DNA from 4 places in the Streptomyces solitudinis genome. Region 4 is predicted to be linked to each of the others. Evidence: riboswitches for the same ligand, from Rfam matches in the RefSeq annotation. Region 4 holds a riboswitch; each other region holds the start of a gene.

Region 1 (4,865 bases), on a different contig from region 4:
ACCTGATCGCCACGTTCGGCCTGCTGGGCATCCTCGCCATCGTCTTCGCGGAGTCCGGCCTGCTGATCGGGTTCTTCCTGCCCGGCGACTCCCTCCTGTTCACCACCGGCCTGCTCGTCGCCACCGACCAGTACCTGCACTACCCGCTGTGGCTCGTGTGCGTCCTGATCGTGATCGCCGCCGTGGCGGGCGACCAGGTCGGTTACCTGTTCGGGCGGAAGGTCGGCCCCGCGCTGTTCCGGCGGCCCGACTCCCGATTCTTCAAACAGGAGAACGTCGCCAAGGCGCACGAGTTCTTCGAGAAGCACGGCCCGAAGTCGCTCGTCCTCGCCCGCTTCGTGCCCATCGTGCGGACGTTCACCCCGATCATCGCGGGCGTCAGCAACATGACGTACCGCACGTTCGTCACCTACAACATCATCGGCGGCGTGCTGTGGGGCGCGGGCGTGACGCTGCTCGGCGCGCTGCTGGGCCAGATCGCCTTCGTCCGCGACAACATCGAGCCGATCCTGATCGGCATCGTGTTCCTGTCCGTCGTCCCCATCATCATCGAGTTCTGGCGGGCCCGGCGGGAGGGCAAGCGCAACGCGGCCCAGGAGGTCGTCGAGGCGCTGTCCGAGGCCGACGGCCCGGCCGCAGGCCGTCCGGCCGCCCCGGCGCCGTCGCCCGCGCCGCGCGGCCGCGGCCGCCACGCCCGCCGCTGACCGTCCGCGGTCGCCGTCAGGCGCACGGCCCGCCCCGTCCCACGGCGTCCGTCCCACGGCGGGGCGGGCCGGCGGCCGCCGCCCCAGCCCGCCGTCGCGCAGGCCCGGAGCCACCCGGCTCCGGGCCTGCGCGCGTCCCGCCCCCGCGCGGGCGGCTGCCGGGCGCGCGGGGGCCTTGCGCCGAATGGCCCGGCCCGGGTCGCCCGGTGCGCGGCAGGGCGGCCACAGTGGACGCGTGGGCAGGCGAGCACGGTGGCGGACGCGGGCGGCGCCCCGGGAGACGGCGGGCGCCCGCCCGCCGGGTGCGTCCGGTCCCGCGCGGGCGTCCGGTCCCGCGCACACGCCCGGCGGACGGGCGTCCGGCGGGCTGGAGGAGCCCGGCGCCGCCCGGCGGATCGCCCTGCTGCTGCCCCCCGCCCTGCTGGCCGCCGCCACCGTCTCGCAGTACGTCTATCCGGCCGACATCGTCTTCGGGGCCGCCTTCGCCGCCGCACCGCTGGTCGCGGCCCCGCTCTACTCCACCCGGGCCACGGCCCTCACCGGGCTGCTCGCCTCCGCGACGTTCATCTGGCTCGTCCACGTGCGCGAGAGCCTCGCCCTGTTCGAGGGGGTGCTCCGGGCGACCACCGTCGCCACCGTGGCCCTCCTGGCCGTGGGACTGAACCGTGTCGTGCGCCGGGGCGCGGCGCAACTGGCCTCCGCCCGCGACGTCGCCGAGGCCGCCCAGGTCGCGCTGCTGCCACCGCCCGAGCGGCGGCTCGGCCCGCTGGAGATCGCCGCCCGCTACCAGGCCGCCCACACCGAGGCCAGCATCGGCGGCGACCTCTACGCGGTGCAGGACACCCCGCACGGCGTACGGCTGCTCGTGGGTGACGTGCGCGGCAAGGGCCTGGACGCGGTCAGCGCCGTCGCCATCGTGCTCGGCGCCTTCCGCGAGGCCGCCGAACGGGAGCCCTCCCTGGAGGCGGTCGCCGTCCGGCTGGACCGTGCCCTGGAACGGGAGGGACGCCGCCGGGAGGGCACGCTCGACGAACGCGAGGGGTTCACCACCGCCGTGCTCGCCGAGGTGTCGGACGACGGTCGGCTCCGCCTGGTCAACCGGGGCCACCCGCCGCCGGTGCTGCTCACAGCGGACGGCGGCGTCCGCCTGCTGGAGCCGCCGTGCCCGGCGCTGCCGCTGGGGCTCGCCGACCTGCCCGCACGGGACGGTGAGGACGCCGTGGCGCACGAGACCGTCTTCCCGCACGACGCCACGCTGCTCATCCACACCGACGGGCTCACGGAGGCCCGCGATCCGCGCGGCGTCTTCTACGACCTGCCCCGGCGGCTCCGGGTAGGCGGCTGGTCGGGTTCCGGCCCGGAGAAGCTGCTGGACGCGCTGCTGGCGGACCTGGCCGCCTACACGGAGGACGGGCCGACCGACGACCTGGCCCTGCTAGCCGTCACCTTCCGTGACGACGCGGAACGCCTCAGATGACAACTTGGCCACGATCTGGCCCGGAAGGGCAACCCTTTCCTCGGGCCGAATGCCCGGGTTCGTCCTCGCGTGCGGCGAACATCCTGGTGGCGGCGGGGTCTTGTTCCCGTCAGGGCTTGGAATATGAGCCCGTCGTCTATTAACGTTCGATAACGCAGCGCGGTCGTCACCGCCGCCACCATGGCGGCACCGTGCGCCTTGGCCGAATCCTGACGGTGCGTCAACGGGCAAACACAGCTGCACCACAACTGCACCAACGCACCGAAGGAACCGGGGAACCACTTCCTTGGGGTGAATCGGGCCTCCGGGCCCGTAGGAGACCTTCCTGCTCCGAACCCGTCAGCTAACCCGGTAGGCGAGAAGGAAGGAAAGGAGAACGCCTCCGTGGCGTCGAGCAGGTCTGCCCCCGAGGTTCCGCACGCCCAGTACGAGGTCTACGGGCCGTCCGCCGGGGACACGTGGAACGAGTGGAACCCCACCGAAGAGACCGTGCGCCCCGTGCGCGGACGCCACCGCGTGGCCAAGCAGCGCTCCGGCATGGCACGCAGCGGCGCCGTCCTCGGCGTCGGCATGGTCGCCGCGATCGGCGCGGGTGGCATGGCCACCGCGCAGGCCAAGACGAAGGCCCCGCTGTCCGTGCCGGACCTGGCCACCCTCGCCGGGGACATACCCGTCGCCGAGGCCCTGCTCGGTGAGGCCGCCGAGGCCGCCCCCGAGCCCGTCGCCGCGCCGCTCACCCAGGCCGCGCTGACCGCCGAGGACACCGCCGCCGGGCAGACCGACGCCGGTGAGGCGCTGCGCGCCCGCATCCTCCAGCAGGCCGACCACCAGCAGTCCGCCGCCGAGCGCGAGGTGCGCGAGGCCGCGGAGGCCGCCGCCGCGTCCGAGGCCGCCGACGCCGCCGCCGAAACGGCCGAGGCCGAGCGGAAGGCGGAGGAGGAGCGCCAGCGCAAGCTGGAGGAGGAGCGCCAGCGCAAGGCGGAGGAGGAGCGGCTGCGCAAGCTCGCCGCCAGCTACACCCTCCCGCTCAGCGGCTACCAGCTGACGTCCAGCTTCGGCGACTCCGGTGCGATGTGGGCCAGCAACCACACCGGCCAGGACTTCGCCGCGCCCACCGGCACCCCGCTGAAGGCCGTCCACACCGGCACCATCAAGGAGGCGGGCTGGGCCGGCTCCTACGGCTACCGCATCGTGCTGGAGCTGGCGGACGGCACCGAGGTCTGGTACTGCCACCTGTCCTCGATGACGCGCACCAGCGGCCAGGTCACCACCGGCGACGTCATCGGACGCGTCGGCTCCACCGGCAACTCCTCCGGGCCGCACCTCCACATGGAGGTCCGCCCCGGCGGCGGCGACCCGGTCGACCCGCTCACCTGGCTGCGGTCCAAGGGCCAGAACATCTGACGCCGACCGGCCGGGGACGCTGCCCGGCCGGTCACCGACCCCGGCGGCCCTGGTGACCCACCCCCCGACACCAGGGCCGTCGGCCTGCCCGCCCCCGCCCCGCGCTCACGCCACCACCCGACGCCCCGCCCCCACCCGGAACGCGCCCCACCTCGGACGCCCGCCGCGCCGGGAGACGTGAGACGAGGAGCCGACCGCCGGCAGCCGTGGAGTCCGCGCGGCGCCCCGGTCTTCCCCGCCCCCGGCCCCGGGCACGCCTTCTCGCCGAGTAGCCTCACAGGTGGACAGCGCCGCGGTCACTGACCGCGTTCCGAGGGCGGCCGACGCACTCGGGAGAGACTTCCGTGCTAAGCCACAGGGGGCTGAAAGCGCTGCATGAGGCGACGGTGGACACGAGGGACCACAGCAGTGTCAGTGGCCGGTGTCACCCTCTGTAACTGTGGACGTAGACCGGCGTCCGCTGGCAAAACCCGCAAGGAGGGTGCATGAGCAGCACGGACTCAACGCTGACCTCAGTGGAGATCTGTGCCGGTGCCGGAGGGCAGGCCGTAGGGCTGCACCAGGCAGGATTCCAGCACCTCGCACTGATCGAGATCGACGGCAGCGCGTGTGACACGCTGAGGCTCAACGTGACCGAGGAAGCCGGCTGGGGGGACTGCGAGATCCTCCAGGAGGATCTCAACCAGTTCGACCCTGCTGTGCTCGGCCTCAAGGAGGGAGAACTGGGCCTGCTCGCTGGCGGGGTGCCCTGCCCCCCGTTCTCCTCGGCTGGCCTGCAACTGGGGGAGAACGACGAGCGAGACCTCTTCCCCGTCATGCTCGACCTCGTGGACTACCTCAAGCCCAGAGCCGTGATGATCGAGAATGTGCGCGGACTTCTTCAGCCTCCCGACAAGTTCCGCAGGTACCGGGACGAGGTCATCCGGCGCAGGCTCACCGAGGCCGGGTACGTGATCTGCGGGTGGGAGGTGATCGAAGCCTGTGACTACGGCGTTCCGCAGCTCAGGCCCCGCGCCATCCTCGTCGCGATGCGTCCTGAGTTCGCCGGGCACTTCTCCTGGCCCGACCCGGGGGACGTCGAGATGGTCACGGTGTACGACGCTCTCCACGAGTCGATGAAGCGGCGCTTCGGTGACTCTCCCGAGGGGCGGAAGGCGTACGACCGCTGGTCCGCCAAGGCACGGGGCGGCATTGCTCCGACTCTGGTCGGCGGGTCGAAGAAACACGGCGGCGCGGACCTGGGGCCGACACGTGCGAAGTCAGCGTGGCGGAAACTCGGT
Region 2 (4,865 bases), on a different contig from region 4:
TCCAGCGCCCGGCACGCCTCCAGCGCGAAGGCGGCCAGCGGGCGTTCCGCGGTGTCGTACTCGGGTTCGGAGAGCTGGCCGGCGAGCGCGAGGACGTCGTCCATGACGGAGTCCGCCCAGGCCATGGCCTCGTCGGTGCGGTCGAAGGTGCGGCCCTCGGGGTAGCGCGCGGCGCCCTCCCGGTAGCGCCTGCGGAAGGACTCCGGCAGCGTCAGTGGTGAGTTGAGGCGGTGGAGCGAGCCGAGGTACCAGCGGGACAGCCCGCTCAGCGCGCCGTGCGCCCGCGCGGTGGGCAGTGCGGCGGCCTGCCGGACGGCGGCGGCGCGCACCAGGTCGTGCAGGGAGTAGGCGCCGGGGCGGGGGCTGGAGGCGATCTGGGCGTCGGTCAGCCGCTCCAGCGCGTCCCTGGCCCGGGCCGGGCTGTGGCCGCCGAGGGCCGCGACGGCGGGGACGCTGTAGGTGGTGACGGCGGTGGTGCCCAGCAGCGGGAAGAGCGCGGCGGCGCGCTGGTCGTCCGGGTCGTCGGCGGCGGCGAGCTGGTCGATGCTGAGCATGAGGCTGGCGCGGGCGTCCAGGTCGGCGGTGACGAGTTCGTCGAGCCGGCCGCGTTCGTCGCGCAGGACGGCCGCCCAGTCCGCCACGCTCCAGCGGGGCCGCGAGGCGAGCCGGGTGGCGATGATGCGCAGCGCGAGCGGGAGCCGTCCGCACAGGGCCGCCAGTTCCTCCCAGTGGGCCTGGTCGCCGGGCTCCGCCGGGCGCCCGGAGACGGCCTTGATCAGGGCGACGGCGTCGGACGTCGTCAGCGCGTCCAGGTGCAGGTGCTGGGCGTGCGGGACGCCGGTGAGCACGGCCCGGCTGGTGACGACGGCCGCGCTGCCGGGCTCGGCCGGCAGCAGCGGGAGGACCTGGCGGGTGTGGACGGCGTTGTCGAGCACGAGGAGCGTGCGCCGCCCGGCCAGGAGTTCGTGGTAGAGCCGGGTGGCGGCCCCGGTGTCCGCGGGGATGTGCTCGGGGCTCACGCCGAGGGCGCCGAGCAGGACGTGCAGGGCGTCGACGGTCTCCAGCGGGGCGCGGTGCGGGTCGGCGCCGCGCAGGTCCACGTGGTGCAGCCCGCCGGGGAACCGGTCGGCGACCTCGCGGGCCGCGCGGACGGCGAGCGTGGACTTGCCGACGCCGCCGGGTCCGTCGATGAGGCAGACGGCGGGCGCGGAGGGCGCGCCCGTCAGCCGCTCGCGCAGCCGGGCCAGTTCGACGCCGCGGGCGACGAACGCGGCCGTCCCGGCGGGGAACGCCGCGCCGGGCGGCGGTCCGGCGGACGGCGCGGCGGCGGGCCCGGGGGCCGGGGAGGCGGCGTGGCCGGCCGGGGCGGGCGCGTGCAGGGCCGGGTCGGCCCGCAGGATCGCCCGTTCCAGCTCGCGCGTCTCGGGGCCGGGCTCGATGGCCAGTTCGTCGACCAGGTCCCGGCGGGCGTCCCGGTAGGCGGCGAGCGCCTCGGCGGTGCGGCCGCAGCGGTGCAGGGCCAGCATGAGCTGCCGGGTGAGGCGTTCGCGCAGCCGGTGGCGGCGGGCGGTGGCGCTCAGCTCGTCGACGACCAGTGCGTGGCGGCCGAGCGCGAGTTCCAGCTCGAAGCGTTCCTCGGCCGCGGTGAGGTGCAGCTCCTCCAGGCGGGGCCGCTCGTTGGTGCGCAGCGGGCTGTCGGTGAGGTCGGCCAGCGGGGTGCCGCGCCACAGCGACAGCGCCTCGCGCAGCAGGGCGGCGGCCTCCGCGGGGGCGGCGGAGGTCCTCTCCCGGGAGCGCAGCAGCAGCGCGCGGAAGCGGCCGAGGTCGGTCTCGTCGCGTTCGGCGGCGAGCAGGTAGCCGCCGGGCACGGTGCGGATGCGGTCGCCGGGCACCGCCTTGCGCAGTCGCATGACGTAGTTGCGCAGCGCGGTGCGGGCGTTGGCGGGCAGCCGTTCGCCCCACAGCTGGTCGGCCAGCTCCTCGGCGGGGACGGGGCGGCCCGGGTGCAGCACCAGCGCGGCGAGCAGCGTCCGCAGCATCGGCGCCGTGACGGGCAGGTGCTCGCCCCGCCCGTCCAGGGCGACGACGGGACCCAGGATGCGGAACTCCAACGGACACCTCCAGAGCCAACCGCGCCGGCCCGCGGCCGGGTCGGGTACGTACGCCGAGAGCGGATCGGCTGCGGGGGACTACAGCGGCACCGCAGACTCTACGCAATCGGCCGTGCGCACCGGTCATACGCCTGTGACGGGACGGTGGAGAACCGGCGCGTACCGGCGGGAGCCGGTCGGGAAACGGGCGAAAGCACACATGGCGCCCATACAGCCCAACAGGGAGCCTTTGCCGCTGGACTTCCGAAAACGGAAGGCTCCCCGCAGGACTGTGGCGGAGTTCACAGACCCGTATGCGAATGCAACATCATCACGACGGCACCGCAGCTGCGACACCGTCAGACCGGCGGTGGCGGGCCAAATTTGGCACCGGTCCGCGAGGCGCCCCTTTCCACCCGGTACGTCGCCGATCATCCTCTGGTGTCCGGCCGCGCCCCCCACCGGGCCGCACCGGGCGGCCCCGGCCCCGCCGTCTCCTTGTCGCAGCCTCGAACGCTGTGCTTACGTGTCCCCGCCACCGCACCTCATGGCGGGGGCCCTCCGACCGGGACGCCGAATCCTGCCGCCCGGACGGGGGTGACACCAGCCGTCGCGGCAGGAGCGGGGGAACCAGGTAAGCGCCGGACACGCACGTCGCGTGACCGGCTAGGGGTGAAGCCTGTCCCCGTTCGCATTTGCGCATCGGGGCATGGCCGGGCAGCTCCAGCCCGAATCCGACAGCTCACCTCGCAGGCGCAGGAGAGGAACCCACCCATGTCCCGTGGACGTCACAGCCGCCCGCGTCACCAGCTCGTTCTCCGGCACGTCTCCCGCGCCTCCGCGATCCTCGCCCTCGGCGGGGCCAGCGTGGCCGTGCCCCTCGCCACCGCGGGCAGCGCCGCCGCCGCTCCCGCCGCGGCCCCGGCCGCCGCGGTGGCCGCGGCCGCCCCCTCCCAGGCCGCACAGCAGTCCGCCGCCTCCCACACCGTGGCCTCCGGGGAGACCCTGCACGGCATCGCCGCCGCCCACGGCGTCGAGGGCGGCTGGGAAGCCCTCCACGAGGCCAACCGCGAGGTCATCGGAGCCGACCCGGACCTGATCCGGCCCGGCCAGGAACTGGTCCTCACCGCACCGGACGCCCGCGCGGACGAGGCCAGGGCCAGCCGCACGGCCGAGCGCACCGCCGCCCCCGCCGCCACCGCCGCCACCGCCGCCGCCAAGAGCTACCCGGACTCCCTCGACGGGTGGATCACCGAGGCCCTGGACATCATGGCGGCACACGGCATCCCCGGCTCCTACGACGGCATCCACCGCAACATCATGCGGGAGTCCAGCGGCAACCCGAACGCGATCAACAACTGGGACATCAACGCCCAGAACGGTGTCCCGTCCATCGGCCTGCTCCAGGTGATCAAGCCGACGTTCGACGCCTACCACGTGCCCGGCACCGTGAACAGCCAGTACGACCCGGTGGCCAACATCGTCGCCGCCTGCAACTACGCGGCCGACCGCTACGGCTCGATCGACAACGTCAACGGCCCCTACTGACGGGACCGCGCACCGCTGTACGGGCGGGCCGGTACCGGAGACCTCTCCGGTACCGGCCCGCCTTCGTGCGTACGGACGCGGGGCGCGGGCGAGGCGGAGGCGGGGGCGCACCGGCGGGTGTTGACGCGCCGGGGACACGGCGGTGTAATACCCGCTTGGCGTTCGAAACTGTTCGCTTGTGTTGTTTGCTGGTCGATTGAAGGAGTGGTGGTTCCGATGCGACGCACCCCACCCGGCGACCCTCCCGCCCACCACGCTCCCGCCCCGGCACCGGCGTCCCCCGCCGCGTGCCGCCGCCCCGAAACCCGGCGGCGGTGCCACGGGGCGGACGAACTCCCCACGAGAGAACCATGCCCCTCACACAACCGCTGACCGGCGGTGCGCCCCTCCTGGTCGCCCAGGACGCGCTGCGGCTCGACGCCAACGCCGTCGACTACGCGCTGCTCGCCCTCTACTTCGTCTTCGTCCTCGGCGTCGGCTACGTGGCCAGACGCTCGGTCTCCACGAGCCTGGACTTCTTCCTGTCCGGACGCTCGCTCCCGGCCTGGGTGACGGGCCTGGCGTTCATCGCCGCGAACCTCGGCGCGATCGAGATCATCGGCATGTCGGCCAACGGCGCCCAGTACGGCATGCCGACCATGCACTACTTCTGGATCGGCGCCATCCCGGCCATGCTCTTCCTGGGCCTGGTCATGATGCCGTTCTACTACGGCTCCAGGGTCCGCAGCGTGCCCGAGTTCATGCTGCGGCGGTTCGGGCCCGCCGCCCACCTGGTGAACGGCGTCAGCTTCGCCGCCGCCCAGGTCCTCATCGCGGGCGTCAACCTCTACCTGCTGGCCACCATCGTCAACGTGCTGCTCGGCTGGCCGCTGTGGACCTCCGTGCTCGCCGCCGCCGCGATCGTGCTGACCTACACCGCGCTCGGCGGCCTGTCGGCGGCCATCTACAACGAGGTGCTCCAGTTCTTCGTCATCGTGGCCGGACTCGTCCCGCTCACCATCGCCGGGCTCAACAAGGTCGGCGGCTGGGACGGGCTGGTCGACCGCGTCACCGACAGCCCCGGCGGAGCCGAACAGCTCACCGCCTGGCCGGGCACGCAGCTCACCGGCTTCGACTCCGAGCTGCTCAGCGTCATCGGCCTGGTCTTCGGCCTCGGCTTCGTGCTGTCCTTCGGGTACTGGACGACGAACTTCGTCGAGGTGCAGCGGGCGATGGCCTCCAAGTCCA
Region 3 (4,865 bases), on a different contig from region 4:
CGCCGACGAGCTGGACCTTCTCACCGAGCTGCTCGGTGATGGTCTGCCAGCCTTCCCAGTCGTCCTCGTACAGCGGGTCCTCGATGGAGACCAGCGGGTAGGCGTCGACGAGTTCGCCGTAGTAGGCGGTCATCTGGGTGGCGGTGCGGGACTGGCCCTCGAAGGCGTAGGAGCCCTCCTTGTAGAACTCGGAGGCGGCGACGTCCAGGGCGAGCGCGATGTCGCGGCCCGGGGCGTAGCCCGCCTTCTCGATGGCCTCCAGGATGAGGTCCAGCGCCTCCCGGTTGGAGCCGAGGTTCGGCGCGAAGCCGCCCTCGTCGCCCAGGCCGGTGGACAGGCCGCGCTCCTTGAGGACGCCCTTCAGCGCGTGGTAGGTCTCGGTGCCCCAGCGCAGCGCCTCGGAGAAGGACTCCGCGCCGACGGGGGCGATCATGAACTCCTGGATGTCGACGTTGGAGTCCGCGTGGGAGCCGCCGTTGAGGATGTTCATCATCGGCACCGGCAGCAGGTGCGCGTTCGGGCCGCCGAGGTAGCGGAACAGCGGCAGGTCGGACGCCTCGGAGGCGGCGTGCGCGACGGCCAGGGAGACGCCCAGGATGGCGTTGGCGCCCAGCGAGGACTTGTCCGCGGTGGCGTCCAGGTCGAGCATGGCCTGGTCGATGAGGCGCTGCTCGGTGGCGTCGTAGCCGACCAGCTCGGGGCCGATCTGCTCGATGACGGCCAGCACGGCCTTCTCGACGCCCTTGCCGCCGTAGCGGTTCTTGTCGCCGTCGCGCAGTTCCAGCGCCTCGAAGGCGCCGGTGGAGGCGCCGGAGGGCACGGCCGCGCGGCCGGTGCTGCTGTCGTCGAGGCCGACCTCGACCTCGACCGTGGGATTGCCTCGCGAGTCGAGGATCTCGCGGGCTACGACGACGTCGATGGACGGCACGAGGTTCTCCTTCATGTGGTCGGGCTTCCTGGGCGAGAGCCTAACGGTCCGCGGCCCCGCGCGGGGGCCGCGGGCCGGGTCCGGGGACGGAACATCTCGTGAAGCCGCAGGTCGGCGCGGTACGACGGGTTTGTTCAAACGGGGAAGAAACCGGGCGGCGAGGAGCGGCGTCTCGCCGTACGGGACGGTAGGGCGGCCGTCCCGTACGGCGGGGCGCCCGGCTCACACGGTGAGCCGCTGACCGGGGAAGATCAGGTCCGGGTCGGCGCCGACGACGTCGCGGTTGGCGGCGTACAGCTCCTGCCACGTCGTGCCGTTGGCGGCGGCGATGTCGGCGAGGGTGTCGCCGGGCCGCACGACGTGGACGCCCTGGCCGGAGTGGGCCGGCTGGGCGGGTTGCGGCTGCGGTTGCGGCTGGGGCTGGGCGGCGCGCTGCTGGGGCTGTGGGGCCGCGCCCTGGGTGTCGACGGAGGCGGCGGGTCCGCCGGAGGTGAGGCCGCCCTCGTCGGCGCAGCCCCAGGCGCCGGGGCCCTGCATGGCCAGGAGTCGCTCGGCGGTGGCGATCTGCTGGTCCTTGGTGGCGAGGTCGGCGCGGGGCGCGTACCGCAGCCCGCCGGCCGCCTCCCAGCTCGACTGCTTGAACTGGAGCCCGCCGTAGTAGCCGTTGCCGGTGTTGATGGCCCAGTTGCCGCTCGACTCGCAGTCGGCGACGCGGTCCCAGGTGTCGACGGAGGCGGCCTGCGCGCTGCCCGCGCCGGCCACCGAGCCGCCGACGGTGGCGCCCGCGAACCCGGCGAGCGAGGCGGCGATGCGGACGACGGCGGGCTGGCGGTTGCGGTTCTTGCGGGAAGCCAGTCGGGAAGACAGCATGGAAGATCCTTCTCACCGGACGCCTGCGAGGTGAGCTGTCGGGTTCGGGCTGTGAGTGGCCCGGTCCGCCGCGAGCGCGCCCGCCGCGGACTTCACCCCTAGCCGCCGGAGCGGCGCTTACCTGGTTCCCCCGCTCCTGCCGGCGGCGCTGACGCGACGACGTTCCCGGTAACCGCCGGCAGGATTCGGCGTGGCGGCCGCCGGGCCCGCGGAAGCGGGCGATGTGACGGTAAGCACACCGCAATAATCGGATCAATCACCCCTGAAGCGTCGCCCTTGGGGTGATTTGACGCGTAGACGGCTCTATTGCCGCAGGTGACGCACGACGTGACGGTGTGTGGCGAACCGGACACGCCGGGACGTGAATGTGATCATCGTCACACTACGTGCGGACGGGTGACGCCGCGTCACTCCCCGGGGACCGACTCCGCCTCCGGGTCGGCCAGTTCGAGCGTCTGACCGGGCAGGATCAGGTCCGGGTCGCCGCCGACGACGGAGGCGTTCGCCTCGTACAGCGCGGGCCAGCCGCCGGTCAGCTCGTGCTGGGCGGCGATGCCCGACAGGGAGTCACCGGGCGCCACCTCGTAGGCGCCGGACGCGGTCGTCCCCCCGGGCGCGGCCGCCTCGCCGGGGCGTGCGGACGCCGCGTGGCGGCCCCCGGAGCGGTCCGAGCGCTCGGCGGCACCGGCCGCCGCCTCCTGCGGGTCGGGCGCGCCCCGGTGCCGTCCGCCGCTCTCGGCGCGCCCCTCCGGCGCGCCCGCGGCCTCCTCGCCGGTGCCACGCGGTGCGGACGGGCCGGGGGTGGCGCCGTCCTGCGCGGTGTGTCCGTCCCGGGCCGCGGCACCGTCCCGGGCCGCGGCACCGTCCCGGGCCGCGCTGTCCTGGGCCGTCGCGCTCCCGGCCGTCCCGCTCCCGGGGGTGGAGCGGTCCCGGGTGTCCGGGCCGGAGGCGTCGCCGCCCGCCGCGCGCCGCTGCCCGCCGTCCCCGCGCGCGCCGGTGTCCGCCTCGGGGGTGGGGGAGGCGGACAGCGTGCCGGGCCGCGCGTCCGGTGACGGGCTCGCCGCGGCGCCGCCGGAGCGCTGCTCCGCCTCCTGCGCGGACCCCCGCGCCTGCGGCGTCGTGGACGTGTCCGGAACGCCGTTGGCCTGTGCCGTCAGGCCGCTGGAGACGGCGCAGGCGGGCCAGGCGTCCGGGCCCTCGGCCGCGAGCATCGCCTCGGCCACCGCGATCTGCTGGCCCCGGCTGGCGAGGTCGGGGCGCTCGGCGTGCTCGGTGCCGCCGTGCTGCTTCCAGGTGTCCAGGGTGAGCTGGAAACCGCCGTAGTAGCCGTTGCCCGCGTTGGCGCTCCACGTGCCGCCGCTCTCGCACTCGGCGACGCGGTCCCACACCGTCCCCTCGGCGGCCTGGGCGCTGACGGTGGCGAGCAGCGGCAGGGCGAACCCCGCTCCGGTCACCCCCGCGGTGACGAGAACGGCAGGGGCCTGACGGGGTCGGCGGTGCCGACCGGTCCCGGAACGCATGCGAGGGCCTCTCGTACGACAGCGGCGCGCCCCTGGGAGGGACGGGCGGAAACGGTTAGCGGCTGAAGGTAGCGGCGAACGGGTGTCCGTCACAAGCCAGTGTCGCGCAGATCACGTGGAGGTCACGGGGTCCGCCCGGCGGTGGCGGGCGCCGGGGTGAACTCCACGGGCAGCGTACGGAGTCCGCGCATGATGAGTCCACCGCGCCAGCGCAGGTCGTCCGGCTCGGCGGCGAGCCGCAGGTCCGGGAGGCGGCGCAGCAGGGTCGCCAGTGCCCGCTGGCCCTCCAGCCGGGCCAGCGGCGCGCCCAGGCAGTAGTGGACGCCGTGCCCGTAGCCGAGGTGCTGGTTGTCCTGGCGGGCCAGGTCGAGGGTGTCGGGAGCGGCGAACTTCTCCGGGTCCCGGTCCGCCGCGGCCAGCACCACCAGCACCGGGTCGCCCGCGGCGACGCGCTGCCCGCCCAGCGTCAGCGGCTCGGTGGCGAACCGCCAGGTGGCTAGCTCCACCGGTCCGTCGTAGCGCAGCAGTTCCTCCACGCCGCTCTCCAGCAGCCCGTCGTCCCCGGCCGCCAGGGCCGCCGCCAGGCGGCGGCGCTCGGCGGGGTGGCGCAGCAGCGCGTAGGTGCCGTTGCCGATGAGGTTGACGGTCGTCTCGAACCCGGCGAACAGCAGGATGAAGGCCATCGCGGCGGCCTCCGCCTCGCTCAGGTGCTCGCCGTGGTCGCTGGCGCGGATCAGCCCGGAGATGAGGTCGTCGCCGAGGTCGTCGCGCTTGCGGTGGATCAGTTCGGCCAGGTAGCCGCGCATCCGCTTCACGGCCCGGCCCACGCCGCCGCGCGGCCCGCCGCCGTGCCGGAGCATCATGCCCGCCCAGCCCCGGAAGTCGTCCCTGTCCTCGGCGGGGACGCCGAGCAGGTCGCAGATCGCGTAGATCGGCAGGGGGAACGCGAACTCGTGGATCAGGTCGGCGGAGCCGCGCTCGGCGAAACCGTCGATGAGGGTGTCCGCCAGCTCCTGCACGCGCGGCGCGAAGGCGGCCACCCGGCGGGGCGTGAAGGCGCGCGAGACCAGGCGGCGCAGCCGGGTGTGGTCGGGCGGATCGATGTTGAGCAGGTGCGTCATGAGCCCCGCGCTGCGCTCACCGGGGATGCCGACCTTGCCCTTGCCGTGCGCGCGCTCGCTGTGCGCCCCCGGGTTCTTGCTCAGCCGCTGGTCGGCGAGGGCCTCGCGGGCGTCGGCGTAGCGCGTGACGAGCCAGGCGGACACCCCGCTGGGCAGCTCGGCGCGGTGCACGGGCGCGTGCTCGCGCAGCCAGGCGTAGGCCGGGTAGGGGTCGGCGGCGAACTCCCGGCTGAAGAGGGCGGGGGCCGGGCCGTGCGGGACGGGGCAGCGGGAGGCGGGTTCGTGCGGCGCGTTCACCCCGCGACGCTAACGCGCACGGCGCGGTGGCCGCGCGGGCGGGCACACGCACCCGCGGGCGGCCCCGTGCGGTGGCCTTCGCGGGTGCCGGGTGCCGGGTGCCGGGTGCGGTCAGCCGCCGCCCTTGGA
Region 4 (4,865 bases):
CTTCTTCCACGAGGTGGGGCTGGACTACGTCTCCTGCTCGCCGTTCCGCATCCCCGTCGCCCGGCTGGAGGCGGGCCGGGCCGCGGCGCAGAGCGCGGGCAGCGACAGCCGCTGACCGCACCCGGTCCCGGCCCGCCGGCCGTGACCACCCGCCGGACCTCCGGGCGGGCCGCCGCACCCCGACCCTCACCGCCGGCGGCCGGTCCGGACACGAGGGGAGGGGCGGTGCGGCACCTGTGCGGAGGTGCCGCACCGCCCCCTCCCCGCCTCCCGTCAGCGCCGGAACGGGCCGCTCACCTCGTAGGTGATGCCGCCGGAGGAACTGCCGCTCGTGCCGCGCTGGCTGGAGAAGTACAGCCGGGTGCCGTCCGGGGAGAACGCCGGACCGCAGATCTCGGAGGACGACTGCCCCTCGACGCGCAGGAACGGCGCCACGACGTCGTCCGGGGTGATGACGCAGATCTCCATGTTGCCGCCGTCCTCCGCGACGAACAGGTCACCGGAGGAGGCGCCGGTGATGTTGTCCACGCCGGTCAGCGGGTCGGTGCCGCTCACCAGCGAGTCGTCGTAGGCCAGCTCGTAGGTCTGCGCGGCCAGGTTCAGCCGCCACACCCGGTTGTCGCCCTTGGTGGTGAACCACACGGTGCCGCCCGCGTAGTGGCAGCCCTCGCCCCCGTTGAACCGCTTGGCTCCGGAGACCTGGTGGCGGGTCGCTGTGGAGCCGCCCGGGTCCGGCACGTTCGCCCAGCTGAACGAGCCGGACGTGCCCGAACCGGCGCGCAGCACCTGGAGCCGCCCGGCGGACAGGTCGCCCCAGGTGTCGGGCACGAACCGGTAGAAGCAGCCGTCCCCGACGTCCTCGGTGAGGTAGAAGACGCGGCGCTGCGGGTCGGCCGCCGCCGCCTCGTGCTTGAAGCGGCCCATCGCGTCCCGGCGGACGGGGGCGTTCACGCCGTACGGGTCGGTCTCGTAGACGTAACCGCGGTCCACCTCCTCGCAGGACAGCCAGGTGTTCCACGGCGTCGCGCCGCCCGCGCAGTTCTGCCGGGTGCCGGACAGGATGCGGTAGGCGCCGGTGACCGAGCCCGAGGAGTTGAAGCGGACCGCGCTCGCGCCTCCGCCGGGGTTGACCTCGGAGTTGGAGACGTAGATCCAGCCGCTCCCGGAGGGGAAGCAGGCCCCGCCGTCCGGTGCGCGGTGCCAGGTGTAGGACGTGCCGCCCACCTGCTGTCCGGAGCGGGCGATGATCCGGCTGGTGAAACCGGAGGGGAGCCGGATGCCGCGTGCGTCGGGGGAGCCGAGCGGACCGTAGGGGCTCGGGCCCGGCTGGGCGGGGGCGGCGTGGGTGGCGCCGTGCATCAGGGTGCCGCCGAAGGCTGCGGCCGAGCCGCTCACCACGGCTCCGCGCAGGAAGGTGCGACGTTCCACGGGTTACCTCACCGGAGTCGTCGAGGCTCCGGCGCCGGCGGCGCCGGAGTACAACGCGCAGGACGCTAGGGGCGTCACATGGCGTCAGTGGCACGGGCGCGGCAATACCGGCCCACGACGACGTGAACCGGCCGTGCCGGGAGGAGTCTCGGCACGGCCGGTCGGGGTGCGGTTCCCCGTGGCGGGCGCCCCCTGTGCGGGGGCACGCGCGCGGGGCGCGGTGGGGCGGAACGTCAGATGGAGACGCCCTTGCCCCGCAGGTAGGCCAGCGGGTCGATGTCCGAGCCGTAGCCGGAACCGGTGCGGACCTCGAAGTGCAGGTGCGGGCCGGTGCTGTTGCCGGTGGAGCCCACCAGGCCGATCTGCTGGCCGCCGCCCACGCTCTGGCCGGTCGAGACGGTGATGGAGGACAGGTGCGCGTACTGGGTGTAGCGGCCGTCCTCGTGCCGGATGACGATCTGGTTCCCGTAGGAACCGCCCCAGCCCGCGGAGACCACGGTGCCGGCGCCGACGGACTTCACCGGGGTGCCGGTCCCGGCGGAGAAGTCCACGCCGGTGTGGTAGCCGCTGGACCACGCCGAGCCGGAGGCCCGGTAGGCGGTGCTCGGGGCGGCGTCGACCGGGCGGACGAAGCCGGAGGCCGCGGGCGCGGGCTCGGCGGGCTTCTCGGCCTGCGGCTTCGGCTGCGGGGCCTTGGGTGCGGCGGCCTTGTCGGCCTTCTCCTCGGCCTTGGGCTTCCCGGCCTCGGGCTGGGCCTTCGGCTCGGCCTTCTTCTCGGTCTTCTTCTCGGCCTCGGGCGCGGGCTCGGGCTTGTCGGCCTTGGGCGCGGCCTTCGGCTGCGCGGCCTTGCTGGGCTTGTCGGCCTTGGGCGCGGCGGTGGCCCCGTCCGTGTCCAGGCTCAGCCGCTGGCCGGGGAAGATCAGGTCCGGGTCCTGGCCGACGACGTCGCGGTTGGCGGAGTAGACGGCCTGCCAGCCGCCGTCCACCTGCTTGACCGTGGCGATGCCGAAGAGGGTGTCGCCGCTGGTGACGGTGTAGTCCTGCCCGGCGTCCTTCTCGGCCTTCTCGGCCTTCTTCTCCGGCTTCTGGGCCGTGGCGGCCTTGCTGGGCTTGTCGGCCTTCGTCCCGGCGGCCTCCGGCTTCGGCCCGGCCTGCTCGGCCGGGGCCTTGCCGGCCTTCTCCGGCTTGTCGGCCTTCTCGGCGGCGGGCTTCCCGCCGGACTCACCGGCCGGGTCGATGGCCGGGGCGGCGGAGCCCTTGGCCAGTCCGGCGCGCGGACCGCACACCGGCCAGGCGCCGGGGCCCTGCATCTCCAGCAGCCGCTCGGCGGCGGCGATCTGCTGGTCCTTGGTGGCCAGGTCCGCCCGTGCGGCGTACTGGGTGCCGCCGGCGGCCTCCCAGCTGGACTGCTGGAACTGGAGGCCGCCGTAGAAGCCGTTGCCGGTGTTGATGGACCAGTTGCCGGAGCTCTCGCACTCGGCGACCTTGTCCCACACGGAGACGGGGGCGGCGTTCGCGGCACCCGCGGCGAGCGGGACGGTGACGCCTCCCGCAGTGACCACGAGGGAGACCCGGGCGACCTGACGGGATATCAGCGGTGTGCGCGGACGGCGGTGGCGACCACGAGACATAGGTGTGTCCTCTCCTACGCCTGCGAGGTGAGCTGTCGGATTCGGGCCGGAGCAGCCCGGCCACTTCCCGTAGCGCCGGAGCGCTGCGGGGCGTGGCTTCACCCCTAGCCGTACCGGTACGGATACACGGCACGGCGCTTACCTGGTTCCCCCGCTCCTGCCGCCTGGACTGCTGGCTGTTCCCCCAGCCGGGCGGCAGGATTCGGCGTCCCGGCGGTAGGGCCACGCATCCGATGCGTGGCGGAGGAACCGTAGGCACAAGCATTTGCAGGAGACAAGCAGCGGACCTGTGGACGTTCCTCCGATCCCTCCCGCACCGGCCGTCGCAGCCACGGTCCGCACCGGTGCCGATTCCGAGCGTAAGAGGACGGATCTTGTGGAATGTCCGAAAACCCCTGGTCAGGGGCGAATCTGACGGAGCGCGAACGACGGCGCCACCCGGTGCCATTGCACCGGGTGGCGCCCTTGTGAGTCCGGTCACCCGGAGGGGCGGCCCCGCCTTTACATCACCGCAAAGCAGACACCCGTCCGGATGATGGAATGTCAGGCTCCGCTTGTCGCCTGCCGTTGATGTCGGGCCTTCTGTCCGTTTGGTCGCTTATGCGGTGCCGCTCCGGGCCCCCGTCAGCGGGTGCGGGCCGGGTACACCGGCACGGTGACCGCGTCCTCGTCCAGGCAGCGCCCCGTGGCCAGGTCGAAGCGCTGCTTGAGCAGCGGCGATGCCACGAACGGGCGCCCCCGCGCGGAGCCCAGCAGCCCGCGCGAGAGGACGTAGGCACCGGTGAACGGGTCACGGTTGGCGATCACGTGCACGGTCCCCGCCCGGTCCAGGAAGACGGCGGCCTGCCCGCCGTCCGGCAGCAGCGCCGCCACGCCGCGGCCCGGGGTGAGGTCGGCCAGGTCGCACAGCCGCACCCAGCCCCGCCCGGCCCGGACCTCCACCCGGGTCAGGGTCCGCGCCGCGGTCGGGGCGTCCATCACGTCGGTCATCGGGTCTGCGCTCCTTCGAGGGTGCGGACGGGCAGGTCGGGGCCCGCCAGGATGTCCAGATCGGGCTTGAGCTGGTCCCGTTCGGGCACGAACCGCACCGACGGGTCGGGGGCGTCCGGGGCGTTGACGAACGACACGAAGCGGCGCAGCCGGTCCGGGTCGTCCAGCGTCTGGGCCCACTCGTCGCGGTACCCGGCCACGTGCCCGGCCATCATCGCCTCCAGTTCGGCGCAGATGCCCAGCGAGTCGTGCACCACCACGTCGCGCACGTGGGCCAGCCCGCCCTCGATGCGCTCCAGCCACACCGAGGTGCGTTCGAGTCGGTCGGCCGTGCGGATGTAGAACATCAGGAACCGGTCGATGAGCCGGACGAGTCCGGCGTCCGAGAGGTCCTGGGCGAGCAGGTCGGCGTGGCGCGGCGTGGCGCCGCCGTTGCCGCCGACGTACAGGTTCCAGCCACCGGCGGTGGCGATGACGCCGAAGTCCTTGCTCTGCGCCTCGGCGCACTCCCGCTGGCACCCGGAGACGGCCGACTTGAGCTTGTGCGGTGCGCGCAGCCCCCGGTAGCGCAGTTCCAGGTCGATGGCCATCCGCACCGAGTCCTGCACGCCGTAGCGGCACCACGTCTCCCCGACGCAGGACTTCACCGTGCGCAGCGCCTTGCCGTAGGCGTGGCCCGACTCGAACCCCGCGTCCACCAGCCGGGTCCAGATCATCGGGAGCTGGTCCACCCGGGCGCCGAACAGGTCGATGCGCTGCCCGCCGGTGATCTTCGTGTAGAGACCGAAGTCCCGGGCCACCTCGCCGATGACGATC

Evidence for each region. Region 4 has a riboswitch for cyclic di-AMP ahead of V1J52_RS09640 (transglycosylase family protein). Riboswitches for the same ligand answer to the same signal wherever they lie in the genome.
Region 1: another riboswitch for cyclic di-AMP. It lies ahead of V1J52_RS16560 (M23 family metallopeptidase); the one in region 4 lies ahead of V1J52_RS09640 (transglycosylase family protein).
Region 2: another riboswitch for cyclic di-AMP. It lies ahead of V1J52_RS00785 (LysM peptidoglycan-binding domain-containing protein); the one in region 4 lies ahead of V1J52_RS09640 (transglycosylase family protein).
Region 3: another riboswitch for cyclic di-AMP. It lies ahead of V1J52_RS14730 (LysM peptidoglycan-binding domain-containing protein); the one in region 4 lies ahead of V1J52_RS09640 (transglycosylase family protein).

The regions. Positions count from the first base shown of each region.
Region 1 is NZ_JAZDCW010000006.1:20,698-25,562, reverse strand. It holds gene V1J52_RS16570 (DedA family protein) at 1-704, shown strand, start outside; gene V1J52_RS16565 (PP2C family protein-serine/threonine phosphatase) at 940-2,181, shown strand; cyclic di-AMP (ydaO/yuaA leader) riboswitch at 2,423-2,554, shown strand; gene V1J52_RS16560 (M23 family metallopeptidase) at 2,566-3,585, shown strand; gene V1J52_RS16555 (DNA cytosine methyltransferase) at 4,071-4,865, shown strand, end outside.
Region 2 is NZ_JAZDCW010000001.1:200,010-204,874, reverse strand. It holds gene V1J52_RS00790 (AfsR/SARP family transcriptional regulator) at 1-2,111, opposite strand, end outside; cyclic di-AMP (ydaO/yuaA leader) riboswitch at 2,686-2,861, shown strand; gene V1J52_RS00785 (LysM peptidoglycan-binding domain-containing protein) at 2,865-3,638, shown strand; gene V1J52_RS00780 (sodium:solute symporter family protein) at 3,989-4,865, shown strand, end outside.
Region 3 is NZ_JAZDCW010000005.1:132,386-137,250, reverse strand. It holds gene eno (phosphopyruvate hydratase) at 1-928, opposite strand, end outside; gene V1J52_RS14730 (LysM peptidoglycan-binding domain-containing protein) at 1,151-1,798, opposite strand; cyclic di-AMP (ydaO/yuaA leader) riboswitch at 1,803-1,956, opposite strand; gene V1J52_RS14725 (transglycosylase family protein) at 2,206-3,252, opposite strand; gene V1J52_RS14720 (cytochrome P450 family protein) at 3,441-4,736, opposite strand; gene V1J52_RS14715 (DUF6479 family protein) at 4,848-4,865, opposite strand, start outside.
Region 4 is NZ_JAZDCW010000003.1:482,497-487,361, forward strand. It holds gene ppdK (pyruvate, phosphate dikinase) at 1-115, shown strand, start outside; gene V1J52_RS09635 (alkaline phosphatase PhoX) at 274-1,428, opposite strand; gene V1J52_RS09640 (transglycosylase family protein) at 1,662-3,059, opposite strand; cyclic di-AMP (ydaO/yuaA leader) riboswitch at 3,062-3,247, opposite strand; gene V1J52_RS09645 (nitrite reductase small subunit NirD) at 3,684-4,049, opposite strand; gene nirB (nitrite reductase large subunit NirB) at 4,046-4,865, opposite strand, start outside.